4 regions of the Xanthobacter aminoxidans genome follow, and region 2 is predicted to be linked to each of the others. Evidence: riboswitches for the same ligand, from Rfam matches in the RefSeq annotation. Region 2 holds a riboswitch; each other region holds the start of a gene.
What was found. Region 2 has a riboswitch for cobalamin ahead of V5F74_RS11440 (TonB-dependent receptor plug domain-containing protein). Riboswitches for the same ligand answer to the same signal wherever they lie in the genome.
Positions count from the first base shown of each region.

Region 1: another riboswitch for cobalamin. It lies ahead of V5F74_RS04840 (DUF1636 family protein); the one in region 2 lies ahead of V5F74_RS11440 (TonB-dependent receptor plug domain-containing protein).
Region 3: another riboswitch for cobalamin. It lies ahead of V5F74_RS09000 (ribonucleoside-diphosphate reductase subunit alpha); the one in region 2 lies ahead of V5F74_RS11440 (TonB-dependent receptor plug domain-containing protein).
Region 4: another riboswitch for cobalamin. It lies ahead of V5F74_RS14995 (energy-coupling factor ABC transporter permease); the one in region 2 lies ahead of V5F74_RS11440 (TonB-dependent receptor plug domain-containing protein).

Region 1 is NZ_JBAFUS010000001.1:1,059,523-1,064,679, reverse strand. It holds gene glyS (glycine--tRNA ligase subunit beta) at 1-995, shown strand, start outside; cobalamin riboswitch at 1,210-1,406, shown strand; gene V5F74_RS04840 (DUF1636 family protein) at 1,604-1,972, shown strand; gene cobW (cobalamin biosynthesis protein CobW) at 1,969-3,003, shown strand; gene cobN (cobaltochelatase subunit CobN) at 3,007-5,157, shown strand, end outside.
Region 2 is NZ_JBAFUS010000002.1:522,852-528,008, reverse strand. It holds gene V5F74_RS11440 (TonB-dependent receptor plug domain-containing protein) at 1-1,985, opposite strand, end outside; cobalamin riboswitch at 2,092-2,290, opposite strand; gene V5F74_RS11435 (ABC transporter substrate-binding protein) at 2,619-3,839, shown strand; gene V5F74_RS11430 (branched-chain amino acid ABC transporter permease) at 4,156-5,055, shown strand; gene V5F74_RS11425 (branched-chain amino acid ABC transporter ATP-binding protein/permease) at 5,061-5,157, shown strand, end outside.
Region 3 is NZ_JBAFUS010000002.1:4,664-9,820, forward strand. It holds gene V5F74_RS08995 (short-chain fatty acyl-CoA regulator family protein) at 1-1,372, shown strand, start outside; cobalamin riboswitch at 1,930-2,127, shown strand; gene V5F74_RS09000 (ribonucleoside-diphosphate reductase subunit alpha) at 2,282-5,143, shown strand.
Region 4 is NZ_JBAFUS010000002.1:1,265,944-1,271,100, forward strand. It holds gene V5F74_RS14975 (cation transporter) at 1-671, shown strand, start outside; gene V5F74_RS14980 (aldo/keto reductase) at 721-1,557, opposite strand; gene V5F74_RS14985 (hypothetical protein) at 1,705-2,082, shown strand; gene V5F74_RS14990 (DUF983 domain-containing protein) at 2,160-2,729, shown strand; gene V5F74_RS14995 (energy-coupling factor ABC transporter permease) at 2,790-3,473, opposite strand; cobalamin riboswitch at 3,511-3,752, opposite strand; gene V5F74_RS15000 (copper chaperone PCu(A)C) at 3,844-4,335, opposite strand; gene V5F74_RS15005 (hypothetical protein) at 4,486-4,935, opposite strand; gene V5F74_RS15010 (hypothetical protein) at 4,951-5,157, opposite strand, start outside.

The DNA.
Region 1 (5,157 bases), on a different contig from region 2:
TGGCCGTGGCGCTGGCGGACAAGATCGACACGCTGGTGGGCTTCTGGGCGATCGATGAGAAGCCGACCGGGAGCAAGGACCCCTATGCGCTGCGGCGGGCGGCGCTGGGGGTGATTAGGATTGTGCTGGAGAATGGGATTCGGTTGAGGTTGGTTGATGCGGTTGAATTCCAGGCTCGAGCTTTTCGAACTCAAACCTACGTAAAACGAGCTGAGAACGCTGGGTACAAGGCGATTTTTTCAAGAGTCGGTTTGGGCGATGCGATGGAGATGATTTGGCCGGATGAAATTATGGGAGGGACATTGCCGCCTATGTCCGAGGCCATCTCTATCATCCGTTCCACTCCCTCAAACAAAGAGCTTTATCTAGGAATCGTTTCTGAGGGCGAAATAGACAACGAACGTCCGATCTATCAAGTGAGCGGTCCTTCAAATCCCCGAACGATTGCAGACCTCCTCTCATTTCAGAGCGCCGACCTCCTCGCCTTCTTCGCCGACCGCCTGAAAGTCTACCTCCGCGACCGCGGCGCCCGTCACGATCTCGTCGATGCCGTCTTCGCCCTCGAAGGGCAGGACGACCTCCTCCTCGTCGTCCGCCGCGTGGAGGCGCTGGCCGCCTTCCTCGCCACCGAGGATGGCAGGAACCTGCTCGCCGGCTATCGCCGCGCGGTGAACATCCTGCGCATCGAGGAGAAGAAGGACGGCCGCGCCTTCGCCGGCCCCACCTCCGCCGCGCTGCTCAAGGAGCCGGCCGAGGAGCACCTCGCCGCCGCCATCGAGGACGTGAAGGCCCGCGTCTCCAGGGCCGTCGCGGCCGAGGATTTCGAGGCCGCCATGACCGCGCTGTCGGACCTGCGCCAGCCGGTGGATGCCTTCTTCGACGCCGTGACGGTGAACGACGCCGATCCCGCGCTGCGCGAGAACCGCCTGAAGCTGCTCGACGAAATCCGCGCCGCCACCCGCGGCATCGCCGATTTCGACCGCATCGAGGGGTAGGGCGCCCCGGCCGACTGCAACGCAGCGCAGCGGAGTGGAAGGAGAGCCGGGGGCCAGCGCAAGGAGCCTCCGCGCAGCGGGCAAAGCCCGAGACCGCCGGATATTGAAGCGCCTGCGGCGGTGCCTTGCGCTGGGCCCCGGCTCGGCGCTCCGGCTTCGCCGTCGCTGGTCCGGGGTTCTACGCCCTCATTTGACAATCCCGCCCGCCACTGCCTTTAGTGGCGGCGTCGAAGGTCCCGTGGTCCCACACGGGCGTAAAAGGGAATGCGGTGCGGGGAGACCCCCCAATGCCGCGGCTGCCCCCGCAACTGTCGGCGGTGAGCCCCTGCCAGACGCCACTGGAGCAATCCGGGAAGGCGGCGGGGGCGGTGAACCGCGAGCCAGGAGACCTGCCTTCGACGAGGTCCGCGCCGGGCGGGGTGCTCCGGTATTGCGTCCCTTCGAGCCCGTGCGCGCGGGCGCTCGCACCCGTGGACGTTTCGGTGGAGCGCGGCGCGATTCCCGACAGCACAGCACCCGAGCCGGGCGGCGACAGCGCGGAAGCCGGCTGCGCGCCCCAAGCTGCGCCAGAAGCCGCGCGCGAAACCGCCCCCGCCGTCACCCTCCTCATCTGCACCACCTGCCGCGCCCCCGGCAATGACGCCCCACCCGACGCCCAGCGTGACGGCGCCCGCCTCCTCGCCTCCGCCTGCGCCGCATCCCTCCCCGAAGGCGTCGCGGTGGAAGGCGTCGCGGTCGAAGGCGTTTCCTGTCTCGCCAATTGCAAGCGCGCGCTCTCCGCCGCCATGGTTCGCCGCGATGGCTGGACCTATGTGTTCGGCGACCTCTCCCCCGACAGCGCCGCTGACCTTCTCACCGGCGCCGCGCTTCTCGCAGGCTCGCCAGACGGCCTGATGCCCTGGCGCGGCCGGCCGGATGCTCTCAAGCGCGGCATGGTCGCGCGCATTCCCCCGCTTTTCCCCAAGGAGACCCGATGACCTCCCTCGCCCGCGTGCCCTGCACCATCGTCACCGGCTTCCTCGGTGCCGGAAAGACGACGCTGATCCGCCATGTGCTGGAGAATGCCGGCGGCAAGCGCCTCGCGGTGATCGTCAACGAGTTTGGCGACGTGGGCATCGACGGCGAGATCCTGAAGGGCTGCGGCATCGAGAGCTGCGACGAGGGCTCCATCGTGGAACTGGCCAACGGCTGCCTGTGCTGCACCGTGGCGGATGATTTCGTGCCGGCGCTGGACCAGATCCTCGCCCGCGCGCCGAAGGTGGATCATATCCTCATCGAGACCTCCGGCCTCGCGCTGCCGAAGCCGCTGGTGCAGGCCTTCCAGTGGCCGGCCATCAAGGGCCGGGTGACGGTGGACGGCGTGATCGCGGTGGTGGACGGCCCGGCGCTGGCGGAAGGCCGCGTCGCCCCTGATCTCGCCGCGCTGGACGCGCAGCGGGCCGGGGACGAAAGCCTCGACCATGACGATCCCGTGGAAGAAGTGTTCGAGGACCAGATCGCCTGTGCCGATCTCGTCATCCTCTCCAAGTCCGATCTGCTCGATGCGGCCGGATTCATCGCCGCCGAGAAGGCGGTGGCCGGCGCCCTGCCGCGCGCGGTGAAGCTGGTGCGATCCTCCGGCGGCAAGGTGGATCTGGCCGTGCTGCTCGGCCTCGGCGTCGGCGCGGAAGACCTGATCGACACCCGCCGCACCCATCACGACGACGAGGAAGACCACGACCACGACGAGTTCGAGAGCATCGTCCTCGCCTTGCCCGAGATCGCCGATCCCGCCGCGCTGGCCGCCCGCGTGGTGAAGGCGGCGGAGACGCCGGACGTGCTGCGCGTGAAGGGCTTCGCCGCTGTGGAAGGCAAGCCGCTGCGCCTGCTGGTGCAGGGCGTCGGCCCGCGCGTGTCGCACCATTTCGATCGCGCGTGGGGCGCGGGCGAGGCGCGGCGCGGGGCGCTGGTGGTCATCGGCCTCAAGGGCTTCGACCGCGCGGCGGTGGAACAGGCCATCCTCGGCTAGCCCATGCACATCCTCGCCACCACATCGACGAGCATGGAGGAGTTGGCCGAGCCGGTCGACCTCGCCCAGCCGCCCGGCGACATGGTGGCCCTCTCCTTCACCGACAGCGATCTCATCGCCCTCGCCGCCGCCTGGCGGGCGCGCGGCGGTGCGGTGCCTAGCCTGCGCCTCGCGCGGCTGAAGGATCTGCGCCACCCCATGTCCGTGGACCTGTGGGTGGAGAAGATCGCGGCCAAGGCGAAGGTGGTGCTGGTGCGCCAGCTCGGCGGGCTGGATTGGTGGCGTTACGGCGCCGAGCAATTGGCCGCCACGGCCCGCGCCCGTGGCATCGCCCTTGCGCTGCTGCCCGGCGAGGACCAGGACGACCCGCGCCTCGCCGCCCTCTCCACGCTGCCGCAGGATACGCTCGCCCGCTGGCTCGGCTATTTCCGTGCGGGTGGGCCGGCGAACATGGCGGCCCTGCTCGCCGCCATGGGCGAGGCGGCGGGCTTTCCCGCGCCCCATGCCATCCCCGTGCCGCACCCCGTGCCGGCCACCGCCTTCCACCGCCCCGGCGCCGGCCTCGCGACGCTGGAGGAGGTGCGTGGGCGGGACAAGGGCAGGGAAGGGGAGGGGCGGCCGAACGCGCTCATCCTCTTCTACCGCTCCCAATGGCTCGCCGCCGACACCGCCGCCGTGGATGCGCTGGCTGTAGCGCTGGAAGCGCGGGGCATCGCCGCCCATTGCCTGTTCGTCCCCAGCCTCAAGGCGCCGGAGGCCCGCGCGGCCGTGCGGGCGGCGACGGCGGCGCTGGACCCCGCCATCCTCCTCACCACCACCGCCTTCGCGGCCGGCGATGCGGCCGAGCTGTTCCCGGAAGGCGGCCCGCCGGTGCTACAGGCGGCGCCCGCCACCACGGCGCGGGAGGCGTGGGCGGGGAGCCCACGCGGCTTCTCGGCGGCGGACCTCGCCATGCACGTGGTGCTGCCGGAGTTGGACGGGCGCGTGCTGGCCGGCGCCCTCTCCTTCAAGGATTTCGCCCCGCCCGACGCCGACCTCGCCTTCACCGCCGCCATCAACCGGCCCGAGCCGGAGGCGGTGGCCCATGTGGCCGATCGCGCGGCGGCGCTGGTGCGCCTCGCCGCCACGCCCCGCGCGGAGCGGAGGCTGGCGCTGATCCTGCCGGACTATCCCGGCGCGGAAGGCCGCGCCGGCTATGCGGTGGGCCTCGACGTGCCCGAGAGCGCGCGGCGGATGCTTGGGACGCTCGCGGCGGCCGGCTACGGCGCCGGCCCCGTGCCCGACGATGCAAAGGCGCTCCTTGCCGCGTTCCAGCCCGAACCGGCGCTGACGCTGGACACCTACCGGGGCCTCTTCGCCACCCTGCCGGAGGCCGCGCAGGCCGCCGTCACCGCCGCCTGGCGCGCTCCGGAGGACGATGCGGATGTCGTCGATGGCGCCTTCCGCTTCCGCCACGCCCGTTCCGGCACTATCACGCTCGCCTTCGCCCCCGATCGTGGTGCGAGCCTCGATCGGCGGGCGGATTATCACGACGCCAGCCTGCCGCCCCGCCACGGGCTCCTCGCCTTCGGCCTGTGGCTGCGGGAAGGGCTGGATGCCCACGCCGTGGTCCATCTCGGCGCCCATGGCACGCTGGAATGGCTGCCGGGCAAGGCGGTGGCGCTCACCCCGGCCTGCTTTCCGCAGGTGGTGATGGGGGCGCTGCCGGTGGTCTATCCCTTCATCGTCTCCAATCCCGGCGAGGCGGCGCAGGCCAAGCGCCGGCTCGCCGCCGTCACCATCGGCCACCTGCCACCGCCGCTGGCTGCCGCAGGCCTCAGCGAGGCCGAGCAGCGGCTGGAGCGGCTGGTGGATGAATATGCGCAGGCCGACGGCCTCGACCGCCGCCGCCGCGAGCGCCTCGCCGCCCTCATCGTCGAGACCGCCGCCGAGACCGGCCTTGCCGCCACCGCCGGCGTTTCCGCAGGCGCCGATCCGGACGAGGCGCTGCGCCGCATCGATGCGTGGCTGTGCGACCTGAAGGACCTCGCGGTGAAGGACGGCCTCCACATCTTCGGCGCCACGGCCGAGGGCGAGGCCGACCCGCTGCGCGCCGCCTCGGCGGAGGCGGAAACCCGCGCGCTGCTGACTGCCCTCGACGGCCGCTTCGTGCCC
Region 2 (5,157 bases):
CAGGTGAGCTTCACTCCGCCATAGGCACCGAAGCCGGGGGCGAGGAAGCCGTTGGGGTTCTCGTAGGTCTGGTTGAACAGATTGTCGATGCGCCCGAACACGGTGGTGACGGTATTCAGCCGGTAGTTGGCCGCCAGATTCACCACGGTATAGCCGGGCTGGTCGATGTAGTTCGACGTGAGGCGCACGATGTCCCACCAGGAGGAGGCATAGACGAGGCTCGCCGCCAGATCGAGTTCGTCGGTCGGCCGCCAGCCCAGCGTCAGGCTCACCTTGTTGTTGGGCCGGCGCAGGGGATAGCAGGAGGTGGCGTTGATGGGCGCGCAGGCGGCGCCGAAGGGCTGGCCCGGCGGCACATAGCCCACCACGTCGGTGTAGGTGTAGTCCACCCGCGCATCGATGCGGTCCGTCACCTTCACCGCCACGAACGCCTCCACGCCCTGGGTCACGGCGCTGGAGATGTTGACGTTCTGGAACGTCACCGGATCGTAGCTGATGAGATTGGTGATGTTGTTGTGGAAGTACGTGACCCCGAACAGCACGCGCTCGCCGAACGCCTTCTGCTCGAAGCCCGCATCCCAGCCTTCGCTCTCCTCCGGCTGGAGGTTCACATTGCCATAGTAGGGCGCGTAGAGCTGGTAGAGGGTGGGCGCCTTGAAGCCGGTGCCGTAGCTCGCCTTCAGCTTGGTGCCCGTCTCGTCGAACAGCAGCGCCGGGGCGAGGCGGAAGGTGGTGTGGTCGCCGAAACTGTCGTCGGCGTCGTAGCGCACGTTGGCGGCGAAGAAGAGCCGGTTCCAGACGTTGCCCTGGTACTCGGCATAGACGCCCGTGTCGCCGGTGGCGGCGTCCACATTGGTGTAGGCGGTGGAGGAGGTGATGGACTCGTTCCGCCGCTCGGCGCCCACCAGCAGGTTCTGGCCCGGCGCCATCAGATAGTTGGAGCGCACGTAATAGACCTGCCGGTCGCCGTCATAGGTGCCGTTCACGCTCGGGTTCGGCCCCACGGTGGGGTTCGACGTGGTCAGCTCGCTCGCGCCGAAGGAGGTGACGAGAGCGCCGTCCAGCGCGGTCCACACGCCCTCCCCCTTGGTGAAGAACATCCCCGTATAGGCGGTGGAGCGCAGCGCCGCCGGGATGCCGGCATAGGTGGGCGGGGGGAAGACGTCCGGCGTGAAGGCGAGGCTGGTGTCGATGTAGCGGGCGACGAAATTCACCGCGAAGGTTTCGGTGGCCTGCCAGTCGAGCCGGGTGGAATAGGTCCAGTTGTCATAGGCGTTGGGATTGCGCGGCCAGAAGGGGGGCACGATGTTCTGCGGCGTCACCGGGATCTCGGTGGACGAGAAGTGGGTGACGTTGAACGAATAGGCCAGCTTCTCGGTGGCGCCGGTGAGGCTCGCATACTGGTTGAAGGTGCCGAGCGCGCCGCCCTCCGCATAGGCGGACACCTTGGGCGGCCCCTCCCCCTTCTTGGTGGTGATGGAGATGACGCCGCCGATAGCATCCGAGCCGTAGAGGCCGGACTGCGGGCCGCGCAGCACCTCCACCCGTTCGAGATCGGAGGCGAGCAACTTGCCGAAATCGAACGCGCCGTTGGTGGCGGCGGGATTTCCGGCGTCGATGCCGTCGATCAGCACCTTCACATGGTTGGAATTGGTGCCGCGGATGAACACCGAGGTTGTGCCGCCCGGCCCGCCCGTCTGCACCACGTTGAGGCCGGGCAGCGATTGCAGCACGTCCGGCAGGGTACGCTGCTGGTTGCGGGCGATGTCCTGCTCGGTGACGATGCTGACGGAACTCGCCACCTCGGTCTCGGGCGTGGGAATGCCGGTGGCGCTCACCACCAGTTCGGGCAGATCGCCGGCATTCTGGTCGTCCGCCGTCTGGGCGAGCGCGGGCGAAACACAGGCAAGCGGAACACAGGCGAGCGTGAGCAGGGCCGCGGCCGGCAGTGCGCGGCGGGATCGGGACGGGACGGCGGAAGACATGAAGGCACTCGACGGCACGGGTGGTCCGTCACCGCGAACGAGGCATCCCCGGCCATATCGGGCCCGGAAAAACCGCCATCAGGAGAACCCCGCCCGACGTGCTCGCGCGTGACCACGGCTGACGGCAGGTCTCCTGGCTCGCGGGTCATCGCCCAGACTGCCGCCTTCCCAGGTCTCGCGACCCAGTGGCTGATGGCAGAGGACTCGCCGCTTACAGTTGCGGGGGCAGCCACGGCATTTCCGGCAAGGCCGGAGCACCGCGTTCCCTTTTGATCCCTTGCGGGAACCGTCACCGCGACCATAGGCGGCGGTCGCCCCCTGCGTCAACGGCACCTTCGCAGATGCAAAAACCTGAACGCAACTGCGGAAAGACCGCGCCGGGAGGCGTATCGCCCGATCACATCTTGCTCATTGCTTCAAGAATGCGTGGTCCGAAATCACCGGCGACCCGTATCGCGAGCGTGCGGCTGCCTGCAAAAACGGCAGCAGCAAAGGCCGCACCCGACATTCCGCTAGGTTATGGTGGCGCGCCCCGCGCAATTCGCTTAAACGATTGAGAGCCGCCCCGCCACCGAGCGGGCGGGTACTACAAAAGTATAATAACCGAATAATCGGGAACACAGGGAGTAGAAGATGCGACTGAGGAGCATGGTCGCGGCTTTGGCCGCAGGCGTTGCCGTTTTCGGGCTTGCCTTTTCCGGTGCAGCTTACGCCGCCGACCCCATCAAAATCGGCCTGACCGGCCCCTTCACCGGCGGCTCGTCCTCCATGGGCGTCAGCATGCGCGACGGCGTGAAGCTCGCCGTGGAAGAGGTGAACAAGGCCGGCGGCGTGCTCGGCCGTCCGCTGCAGCTCATCGAACGCGATGACGAGGCCAAGAACGAGGTGGGCGTGCAGATCGCCCAGGAGCTGATCAACAAGGAAGGCGTCGTCGCCACCCTCGGCTACATCAACACCGGCGTCGCCCTCGCCTCCCAGCGCTTCTATCAGGAAGCCGAGATCCCGGTGATCAACAACGTGGCCACCGGCACCCTGATCTCCAAGCAGTTCGTGCCGCCGGACAACAAGAACAACTACATCTTCCGCACCTCCGCCAACGACGCCATCCAGAGCGCCATGATCGCCGAGGAAGCGGTGAAGCGGCAGGGCTTCAAGAAGCCGGCCATCCTCGCCGACTCGACCAATTACGGCCAGCTCGGCCGCGCCGATCTGGTGAAGGCCCTCGCCACCATGGGCGTGAAGCCGGTTGCCGAAGAGAAGTTCAACATCGGCGACACCGACATGACCGCGCAGCTGCTGCGCGCCAAGGAAGCCGGCGCCGACGTGGTGCTGACCTACGCCATCGGCCCCGAGCTGGCGCAGATCGCCAACGGCATGGCCAAGCTCGGCTGGAAGGTGCCGATGATCGGCTCGTGGACGCTCTCCATGGCCAACTTCATCGACACCGCCGGTGCCAACGGCAACGGCGCGATGATGCCGCAGACCTTCATCCAGCTGCCCGACACCCCCAAGCGCAAGGCGTTCATCGAGGCCTATCAGGCGGCCTACAAGATCGACCGCATGCCTTCGCCGGTCTCGGCCGCGCAGGGCTATGATTCGGTGCTGCTGCTCGCCGCCGCCATCAAGCAGGCCGGCTCCACCGACGGCCGCAAGGTCCGCGACGCGCTGGAAAACCTCAACACCAAGGTCGAGGGCGTCGTCACCGTCTACGACAAGCCCTTCTCCGCCACCGACCACGAAGCCATCACCGCCAACATCCCGGTGTTCGGCCTCGTCAAGGACGGCCGCGTCGTCGCCGCCCATCCCGAAGACATCGCCGGCGACAAGGCGGTGCGTGTGAAGCCCAAGAACTGAGGCTGAGGGCTGGCGTTCGAGCGCGCGACCCGACACTCGATCACCGTCATCCCCCGGCTTGTCCGGGGGATCCACGGGGCGACCGGGAGTAGCGCCTGAGCCGTTAATGCCGGCCCAGCTGCGAAGTGGATGCCCCGGACAAGCCGGGGCATGACGGCGGTGATGGGGCCGGCAGCGGTGAGCAATGTCAGCCGCCTTCCCCAACGACCCGCCCCTTCGCCCACACCATTCGGATCGCCGCGCCATAGAGCGCGGCGGCCGGTTCGCCCGGAACCCTGCCCCGACGCGGGGGCCGCGCCCCCTTCCGGAGACCGTCATGAACGTCCTGTCGCAGCTCATCGTGAGCGGCATCGCCGTAGGCATGATCTACGGCGTCATCGCCTTCAGCTACCAGCTCACCTTCGCCACCTCGAAAACCCTGAACTTCGGCCAGGGCGAGGCCCTGATGCTGGGGGCGCTGGTGGGCCTCACCACCATCAATTTCCTCATCGGGCAGGCGCTCGGCACCCTGTGGGCCTACCTGCTCATGCTGCCCATCGTCTTCGCCTTCGGCCTCGCGCAGGGCGCGGTGGTGGAATGGCTCGGCGTGCGGCAGGCGGTGAAGGCGAAGTCGGAAGCCGGCTGGATCATGGCGACCATCGCGCTGGGCATCATCTTCCGCAATCTCGCCGAGAACATCTGGGGCCGCGACGCTTTGCGCTTCCCCTCCCCGCTGCCCGAGGCGGCGCTCACCATCGGGCCGGTGCGCATCCAGCCCATGGAGATCGCCATCGTCATCGGCGCGCTCGCCATCATGCTGGCGGTGGAAATCTTCAACCGGCGGTCCATCTTCGGCAAGGCCGTGGTAGCCACCGCCAATGACCGCGACGCGGCGGGCCTGATGGGCATCGACACGCGGCGCGTCATCACCTTCTCCTACGCCCTGTCCTCCATGACCGCCGCCTTCGCCGGCGTGCTCATCGCCCCCGTCACCCTCACCGGCGCCACCATGGGCGCGGTGCTGGGGCTGAAGGCGTTCGCGGTGGCCATCATCGGCGGCCTGTCGAGCGGCATGGGCGTCATCGTGGGCGGCCTCATCCTCGGCATCACCGAGACGCTGACCGGCTACTACATCTCCACCGGATACAAGGACGTGCCCGGCCTCGTCCTGCTGCTGCTGGTGCTCTCGCTGAAGCCCTCGGGCCTGTTCGGCCGCGCCACCATCAAGAAGGTCTGAGCCCCATGCTCGCGCGCCGCCTCCTCTCCTCCACGGGGTCGCTCCTCGGCCTCGCGGTGCTCGTCGTTCTGCCCTTCGTGGTGACGAGCCCCTATTATCTCC
Region 3 (5,157 bases), 520 kb from region 2:
GGAAGAGCGGGGCCTGACCCAGCTGGCGCTCGCCCAGGCCCTCGGGCTCTCTGCGAGCTACCTCAACCAGCTGGAGAAGAACCAGCGTCCGCTCACGGTGCCGGTGCTGCTGAAGATCAACGAGATCTTCGGCGTGGACGTGCAGCTCTTCTCCGAGGGAGAGGAGGGGCGCCTCGTGGCAGACCTGCGCGAAGTCTTCACGGATCCGCTCACGAGCGAGCATGTGAGCCTTGCCGAACTGAAGGAAGTGGCCTCCGCCATGCCGGCTCTGGGCCGTGCGGTTGTCGCGCTCAATCGACGCCTGCGGCATGCGGTGGAGCGGGCGGATGCCATGGCGGGAGAACTCGGCCTCGGCTCTGGGGGCATGGCGATGCCGGCGGCTCTTATGCCTTATGAGCAGGTGCGTGATTTCTTCTACGCCCGTCACAATTATTTCGCCGAGCTGGACGACGCGGCCGAACGACTGGCGCAGGCGAGACAGCTCATCCCCGGCGACATGGCCGAGGGCCTCGCGCGGTATATGGACATGCGTCATGGCGTGCGGATCGAGCGCGCCGAAGACGAGGCGGCACAGCGCCGCTTTCTGCCCGGTGAACGGGTCCTGCGCCTATCCCGCCGGCTCGACGATGGTCAGCGGGCGTTCCAGATCGCCACCCAGCTTGCTTTCCTGGAGCAGGGCGCGCTGATTGAACGCCTTGCCGAAGAGGCATCGGCGGGCGTGAAGGAAACCCGAGCGCTCACACGGATCGGCCTTGCCAATTACTTCGCCGGCGCATTGCTGATGCCGTACCGCGTCTTCGTCGCCGCGGCGGAGCAGGAGCGTTATGACATCGAGCGTCTCGGCGCACGGTTCGGCGTCGGCTTCGAGACGATCTGCCATCGTCTTAGTTCGCTGCAGCGCCCGGGAGCGACGGGCGTGCCCTTCTTCTTCATTCGGGTGGATCGGGCGGGAAATATTTCGAAGCGGCAGTCGGCGACCGATTTCCATTTCTCCCGGGTGGGTGGCACCTGCCCGTTGTGGAACGTCTACGAGGCATTCGCCCAACCCGGAAGGATTCTCACCCAGGTGGCGCAGATGCCCGACGGACGCACCTATCTGTGGATCGCTCGTACGGTGCATCACTCCGCCGGCGGCTATGGTGATCCGGGGAAGACCTTCGCCATCGGCCTCGGATGCGACATCCGCCACGCCGGACGGCTGGTTTACTCCAAAGGCCTCGCTCTGGATGATCCCAGCGCGGCCATTCCCATCGGTGCAGGATGCAAGGTGTGCGAGCGGCCGTCATGCCCGCAGCGTGCCTTCCCGCTGATCGGCCGCCTTCTGACGGTGGATGAGAATAGGAGTGTCTTCACGCCCTACTCCGAGGGGTGACAGGGCGAGGGATATTCTGACCTCCAGCACCCGATCACACCGATGGTTGGGCCCTATCCGGTTGAAGAATCGGGTTCCTTGCGTGTGACCGCTCCTGTTCCCCATCGGTCATCGATGGAGCGCAAACATCGCAGGCTGACAGGGCCATCGGGTTCGGGCGCGCGGCGGCGGCGGTCTGCCGCGCGCCAATTTCTCCGGGGTCTGGTGGCCCGGTGACGTCTTTGTTCGCGGGACCAACCCGTGGACAAGGTCCGTTGAGGCGAGGCATCATGGATGCCGGTGACCTTGTATTTCATGAGCCGATCGGGCACCCGATGCGCGTCAGCCTGGAGCCCATGCGCGACATGATACGGCGCCCGGGAAATCTGCGGCCGCACGCGAGAGTAGATCGCGTGGGAGAGCGTGCCAATCTTCGGCACGACGGCCGCCGGTGGGCATTGCGAGGGGTCAAACAGGCTGCGGGAAAATCCCCGTAGGTCGCACCTCCGCCGTCAGGTCCGTCCGTGCGGGAGGGGACTCCGCAGGCGCAAAGTATTGACATTGCCGCCGCAATAGCCACTAAATCTGGTGGTCACGGTCTCTCGACTCGCAAGATCGAGAGCTAAGAGGGAAGCCGGTCCAAAGCCGGCGCTGCCCCCGCAACTGTAAGCGGCGAGTTCTTGTTCACCCATGTCACTGAGGCCCCATGGCCTTGGGAAGACGGACAAGAATGATGACCCGCGAGCCAGGAGACCTGCCGCGACACCAGTACGTCCACGGGCGGGGTGTCCCGGTGAGGCGCTTGCTGCGGGTGGCGTGCGCCTCCCCCTGTTTCGGCATGCGTCCGCCTGCTCTCCGTCCCCACATTCATCGGGGATGATGATGCCAGCGACCGCCGAACGCCATGCCAATGGCAGCTACAGATTTTCCATGCCGGCCCCTGATGTTGAAGCGGTCGCCAGCGCGCCCGGCTATCAGCTCATCCGCCGCAATGGGGCGGTCACGCCGTTCGATGCCGCCAAGATCGCGGTGGCCCTGACCAAGGCGTTCCTGGCCGTGGAGGGACAGTCGGCTGCCGCGTCCCGCCGCATCCACGACATTGTGGCGGGGCTGACCGACCAGATCGTGGCGAACCTCACCCGGCGTCCCGACGTCGGACGCACCTTCCATATCGAGGATGTGCAGGACCAGGTGGAACTGGCCCTCATGCGCGGAGAGCATCACAAGGTCGCCCGCGCCTATGTGCTCTATCGCGAGGCGCGGGCGCGGGAACGCGCGAAGGCCCTCGCCGTGGTGCATCCGGGCGGTGATGCCGCCGCCGTGCTGCATGTGAGAACCGCCGACGGCGCATTGGTGCCGCTGGATGCCGCCCGCCTTTCGACCGTCATCGGCGAGGCCTGCGCCGGGCTCGACGGCGTCTCGGCCGTGGCAGTGCTGAACGAGGCGCGACGCAACCTCTATGACGGCATCTCGCTGGATGAACTGGCGCAGGCGCCCATCCTGGCGGCGCGCACGCTGGTGGAGACCGAGCCGAACTATTCCAAGGTCAGCGCGCGCCTCCTGCTGGACAAGCTGCGCCGCGAGGCCCTGAGCTTCGTCGCCGGTCGGCCGGAACAGGCGACGCAGGCCGAGATGGCGGAGCGCTACGGCGATTATCTCGGCGCCTATGTGAGGACCGGCATCGCCAATGACCTGCTCGATCCCGAGCTCGGTCGCTTCAACCTTTCCCGGCTGGCTGCCGCCCTCAAGCCGGAGCGGGACCTCGCCTTCGACTATCTGGGCTTTCAGACGCTCTACGACCGCTATTTCCTGCATGTGCGCGGTACGCGCTTCGAGCTGCCGCAGGCCTTTTTCATGCGCGTCGCCATGGGCCTGGCCTTGCGCGAGATCGACCGGGAGGCGCGGGCGATCGAATTCTACGATCTCCTCTCCTCCTTCGACTTCATGGCCTCCACGCCGACTTTGTTCAATGCTGGGACGCTGCGCGCCCAGCTCTCCTCCTGCTTCCTCACCACGGTGGCGGATGACCTGGACGGCATCTTCAAGGCGGTGAAGGACAATGCGCTGCTCGCCAAATATTCCGGCGGCCTCGGCAATGACTGGACCCGGGTGCGCGGCCTCGGAGCCCACATCAAGGGTACCAATGGCGAGAGCCAGGGCGTGGTGCCTTTCCTGAAGGTGGCGAATGACACCGCCATCGCGGTGAATCAGGGCGGCAAGCGCAAGGGCGCGGTCTGCGCCTATCTGGAGACCTGGCATGTGGACATCGAGGACTTCCTCGATCTGCGCAAGAACACCGGCGACGAGCGCCGCCGCACCCATGACATGAACACCGCCAACTGGGTGCCGGACCTGTTCATGGAGCGGGTGGAAGAGGACGGCCCGTGGACCCTGTTCTCCCCCGATGAGGCGCCCGATCTCCACGACCTTTACGGCCCCGCATTCAAGGCCGCCTATCTCGCCTATGAAGCGCGGGCCGCGCGGGGGGAAATGAAGGTCTTCAAGCAGGTGCGGGCGCTCGATCTGTGGCGGCGCATGCTGACCATGCTGTTCGAGACCGGCCATCCCTGGATCACCTTCAAGGATCCGTGCAATATCCGCTCGCCCCAGCAGCACGTGGGCGTGGTGCATTCCTCCAATCTCTGCACGGAAATCACGCTGAACACCTCGGATGACGAGGTGGCGGTCTGCAACCTCGGCTCGGTCAACCTGTTCTCCCATATCGCCGATGGCCGCCTGGACATGGAGAAGCTGGCGCGCACGGTGCGCATCGCCATGCGGATGCTGGACAACGTCATCGACATCAATTTCTACACTATCCCCGAGGCGCGCCGATCCAACCTCCGGCATCGTCCCGTCGGCCTCGGCATCATGGGCTTCCAGGATGCGCTTCAGGCGCTTCGCCTTCCCTACGGCTCGGACGCGGCGGTGCGTTTCGCGGATGAGAGCATGGAGGCAATCTCCTTCCATGCCATCTCCGCCTCGGTGGATCTCGCTGCCGAGCGCGGGCGCTATCCGAGCTTTGCGGGCTCGCTCTGGTCGCAGGGCATCCTGCCCATTGACTCCCTCGAACGGCTCGCCGAGGCGCGCGGCGGTGCGGATTTCGACCGGTCCCGGACACTCGACTGGGACAGCCTGCGCCAGCGGGTGGTTGCCACCGGCATGCGCAATTCCAACTGCATGGCCATCGCGCCCACGGCCACCATCTCGAACATCTGCGGTGTCAGCCAGTCGATCGAGCCGGCGTATCAGAACCTCTATGTCAAATCGAACATGTCGGGCGACTTCACCGTGGTGAACGCCGCTCTCGTCCATGACCTGAAGGCGCGCGGACTCTGGGACGAGGTGATGGTTTCAGACCTCAAATATTTCGACGGGAGCCTGGGCGAAATCGCCCGGATTCCGGACGACCTGAAGGACCTCTACGCCACGGCCTTCGAGATCGACCCGGCCTGGCTCGTGGAGGCGGCCGAGCGCCGGCAGAAATGGATCGATCAGGCCCAGTCCCTCAACCTCTACATTGCGAGCCCTTCCGGCAAGAAGCTCGATGAGCTCTACCGTCTGGCCTGGAAGCGGGGGCTGAAGACGACCTACTACCTCAGGTCGCGCTCGGCCACACATGTGGAGAAGTCCACGCTCAAGGGCACCGACGGCAAGCTCAACGCCGTCGCCGCCACGGTTCCGCCCGCCGTAGCGGCTTTCCCCGCAGCCATTTCCGGCGAAGCTGTCGACAGCGAAGCGTGGGGCAACGCCTGCGCCATCAACGACCCCACCTGCGAAGCCTGCCAGTGACCGGCGGACAAGGA
Region 4 (5,157 bases), 740 kb from region 2:
AGCGCATGTTCGCGGCCGCCATCGGCGTGCTGCTGCTGCTCGCGGCGGTGTTCATCCTCATCAAGGTGATGGACTCGACCGAATCCGAGCCGCTGCCGCCATTCTGGGTGGCCGCCGCCCTGGGGCTTGTCGTCTACAACCTGTTCACGAATCTGGCGCCGCTGGTTCCGCTGTGGCGGGCGACGCGCGCGGGCACCTCTATCATCGTGCTCAGCCAGTTCCGCGCCCGCATCGCCAAGGCAGTCGCCTCGGTGACGGTCGTGGTGTGCGTCGCCCTCGACGTGCTGCTGCCGCATACCGAGGTGGGGCTGGCCGCCGACGATATCGGCGGGCTTATCGGCGCCGCCTTCATGCTGGCCATCGGCGGCGCCATGATCTCGGAAGCCCTGCCGGACCTTCTCGACCGGGCGCTGGCCGAGCCGCTCCAGATGAAGGTCAACGCCGCACTCGCCGCCTACTTCGATCGCTACGAGCAGCTCATCGGCGTTCGGACCCGCAAGTCCGGCAATGTCGCCCATGTGGAGATCACGGTGGGCTTTGCGCCCGGGCGCACCATCGCCGACGTCAGCTCGGTGACGCAGGGCCTGCGCCAGACACTGACCGCCGCCATACCCGACGCCGACGTGGTGGTCATCGCCGCGCCCTACGATCCGGACGCGCGAACGGCCTAGAGCATCTGCATTTTCACGCGAACCGGCATCCACTTCGCTTGAAAGTGCTTCAGAGCATCTCCAGCCCCACCTTGCGGCGCGGCGGGGGAAAGGCCTTGTCGATGGCGGCGAGGTCTTCGGCGTCCAGCACCAGATCGCGCGCGGCGGCATTCATCTCCACATGCTCGACGCGGCTCGCCTTGGGGATGGCGATGACGTCCCCGCTGCGCATCACCCAGGCGAGCGCCACCTGGAACGGGTCCACGCCGTGCTTCTTCGCCACGGCGCCCAGCGCCCCGCCACGCGGCAGGCGGGCCTGCTCGATGGGGCTGTAGGCCATGACCGGGATGCGCGCGGCCCGCATTTCCGGGAACAGGTCGAATTCCGGCCCGCGGCGGCCCGGGTTGTAGAGCACCTGGTTGGCAGCGCAGGCAGTGCCACCCTTGGTCGCGAGCAGTTCCTCCATGTCGTCCGTGTCGAGGTTGCTCACGCCCCAGAGGCGGATCTTGCCGGCTTTCTGGAGCGCCTCGAAGCCGGCGATGGTCTCGGACAGGGGATGGTTGCCGCGCCAGTGGAGGAGATAAAGGTCGATCACGTCGGTCTTCATCCGCTTCAGGCTGCGCTCGCAGGCGGCGGCGACGCCGGTCCGGCTGGCGTTGTGGGGATAGACCTTGCTGACGAGGAACACCTCGTCCCGACGCCCGGCAATGGCCTCCCCCACCACCTCCTCGGCACCGCCGTCGGCATACATCTCCGCCGTATCGATCAGGGTGAGGCCGAGGTCGATGCCGCGCTGCAAGGCCTTCGCCTCGGCGGAGCGGGCGGTGGAACGCTCGCCCATGTACCAGGTGCCCTGGCCGAGGGCGGGCACGGTCTCGCCATTGGGAAGGGTCACGGTCTTGGTCATGGGCGGTTCCTCGGGCTTCGTTCCGCTGGCTGGTCGCGGGCGACCATAACGGCTGCTTCAGGCAGGTCCAGAGCCGGCCTGCGGCAGGGAGACGCTGCGTAGATTCACGCGCTTGACCCCTTCTGCCGCGTTGCACACAAGCGGAGCATGGGCATCGGTTTGGGATTCAAGGGCTTGCGGGTGGCGGCTGCAGCACTTTTCGTGCTGGCGCAGCTGACGCTCGGGTTTGCCCATCAGCCTGTCGCCCTGCCCTCCTCCGAAGCACCGGTCGATCTTGCGGCCTATGCGCTGCCGGACGGCACGCTGCCGGACCTCTGCCTCAATGGCGCAGACACCGGAACGGTTCTCAAGGCCCATCCCTGCGACGCCTGTGTTCTGACCTCGGCGCCCGGCCTTGCCGTGGAGCCGCAACCCGCGCTCGCGGCGCCCGATGGCCGGCGCATCGCGCACCTCCCCGCGCGCTGCGAACGCCGGCCGGCCGAGCAAGCCCGCGGCGCCCAGGCGCGTGGCCCTCCCGTGACGTGACCCAAAGCTGAACCGGCGCGGGAGCCTCCCGACGCCTCCGGTCCCTGCCGCCCATGCGGCCCTTCGGGTTTTCGTTCATGTCAGACACGCAATCTCACGCGTCTTCGGAGGCGCTCGCGCGCGCCCGCGCCGCCATGTCGGCGGAATTCGGCACCGTCACCCGCACCGCGTTCGATCCGGCGCGCGGCGCGCCGCGGCGGCTCTATCACACCAACGGCTTCAACCCACCCCGCCCCATCGAGGCGGCGGCGCGGCGTGGCTGGTCCGGGCGTTGCCCGGCCTGCGGCGAAGGTGCCCTGTTCGGGCGCTGGATGCAGGTTTCGGACTCCTGCGCGCACTGCGGCGAGGCGCTGGGCCATGCCCGCGTGACCAATGCCGTGCCGGTCCTGGCAATCCCGCTGGCACTGCTGGCCGGATCACTGGTGGGCGGCATTCTGGAGCTTATCAGCGAGCTCCCGCTGGCGCTCGAGCTTGCGGCCAGCGAACTGGTGGCGGTGGCGGCCGCCTTCCATGTGCTGCCCCACGCCAAGGGCCTCGCCGTTGGCCTTGCCTGGGCGAACCATGTGGGCGGCTTCGATCCGCTCCGCCATCTGGTGCCGGACCCGGAAGCCCCAGCCGCCCTGCCCCCACAGGTCGAAGCCCCCTGAAACGCAGAACGCCGGCGGGAGCACCGCCGGCGTTCTGTTATCCGAGGGTTGCGGGCGCGATCAGGCCGCGTCGTAGAGCCGGCGCTCCAGCAGCGGGTTGCCGCCCTTGAAGGCGCCATGCAGCGCCTTCGCGGCCGCAAGCACCGCAAGGTCCACCAGCGGCTCGACGATGATGACGAGCATGTAGGCGCCACCAAAGGTCGCCACCGAGGCGATGTTCTCGGATGCGAAGCCCTGGCCATAGACGGCCCAGAACGCCACCCAGCCGACGATGCCGGCCTGATAGGTGGTGGAGAGCGCGAGCGCCTGCCCGTACTTCAGTTCCACATAGGGCGTGCCCGGCGCCACGATGCGGCGCGCGACGGCGGCGACGCCGAACAGCGGCACCAGCAGGGTCGTCACGTTCATCCCGTACTGGGGCAGGTCGAACGGCGCGAAGAACAGGCCCTGGACGAGCAGGCCGAAGGCGAGGCCAAGCGCCGCCGGAGCCGCGCCGAACATCAGGAACAGGGTCGAGCCGAGAATGAGGTGCACTTCCGAGACGCCCACCGGATAGTGCGGCAGCACCTCGAAGAAGCTGAACACCAGCGCGGTGGTGGCGAGGGTGCGGCCGGCCAGCGAGAGGACGCCGCGCTCGCGCGCCGCCTCATAGGCAAGCTTCAGGGCATAGCCGCCGGCGGCGGCCGCCGTGACATAGCTGAGGCCGATCTTGGCCCCGTCCACGAGTCCGGGTTCGATATGCATGCTGGTCTCCGTTGCCGTCTCACCCGACGGCCCGAGGGTTATCATCATGCGATCGGCCGGTCTCCTGACTCGCGGGTCTACGCTCACCCCCGCCTTCCCGGCCGGCCCTAGGGGCTGTGGCCAGTGGCATACTGGAAGATCGCTCGCCGCTCACAGTCGCGGGGGCGGTTGGGGCTTCGGGCCACCCCGGCGGATTTACGCGCAGGTTCAGGCCCTACCCCATTCCCGTTTCACTCCGGATGCCGTGGCAACCGGAGCACCGTTCGCACGTGCAGCAGGCACCGAACACCTCCGCGCTGTCAAGCGATCCCGGAGGCGAAACGCGCCGGTACCTTCCGGACCGGCGCATCGTGCGCGTGTGTTTCCCGCCTCAGTGGCCGGGATGGGCGCTGCCGGAGGCGCCGAGGCCCTCCACCGTGAACTTCACGGGCACGCTGCCGGCCTTCTCGAAGGTCAGCGTGCCGTCCACAGAGGTGCCCTCCTTGAGCGGGGACTTCAGGTCCATGAACATGATGTGGTAGCCGCCCGGCTTCAGCTCGACGCTGCCGCCGGCCGGGATGGTGAGACCGTCCGGGATGGGCCGCATCACCATGACGCCGTCCTTCATGGCCATCTCGTGGATCTCGACCCGGCCGGCGAACGGCACGGTGGCGGAGATGAGGCGGTCGGGCGCAGCGCCGGTGTTCTTCACCACCAGATAGCCGGCGGCGACGCTGGCGCCGCCCGGCGTCGCACGCGACCAGGGATGGTCGATCTGCAGCGAGCCGGCCTTGTAGTCGTGCGCCACGGCAGCGCCCGTCAGGGCGACGGTGGCGACGGCAGCGGCCATCACGGCACGGCGGGCGAGATGGAAAATGGACATGGGTGCTCCTTGGTTGCGCCAATGGGGCTTCTGCCCCATGGCGGGATGAACCTGCTGGTTGGACTTGATGAGCCGCCCGCCACCCGAGCCGGACACGCAATGGCGTGGCCGCGCAGGCGGGGCAGATTCGGCCTTCGAAGGCGTCAGGGGTCAGGCGCCGAGGGGAGGACCCTGCGAGGACCGCGGCTCGCGGCGGTCGCGACCACTTCCCTCTGCGACGGCAACGGCTGCCCGCTCGGAAATCGCGGGGGTCGCGACAGGACGTCCGGCGTCGGCGGCAACCGGGAGGATCGGCGCCAGAGAATGGAAGGCGCAGAGGGCGCAGCAGACGGAATGGTCTGCCTGCGGCGACTCCGGGGTGTTGTCCGGAACTCCGGTGCTGCGGGCGCACAGGGCACTGCCGCCGGGCGCGCTGGCCATGGCCGTGCCGGCGGAGCGCTCGAGCGCGATGCCCGCGACGAACAACTGCAGCACGAAGGCATAGGCAAGCCAGACGCAAAACGCGCCGCGCCCCCACCCTGCCTCACGCCACCTCGCCACCCGCTGCTCCCGGACCTCGATCACCGGCCGGCATGTTAACCGCCCGGCGGAGAAAGTCATCCGGTGCCGCCGCCCTCAGAAGTGGACGGCGAAGCGCGCCATGCCGCGCTGGGACAGGAAATCCTGGCCGACATTAAGGCCGTACTCCACCTTGATCTCCAGATTGTCGCGGGTAACGGCCTGCAATCCGAGGTCGAGATTGCCCAGCACGTCGGGCAGCGGCGTGGAGGTGACAAAGTTGCCGGCAGACAGCGGCGCCCACAGGAAGCGCGCCGTCGTCTG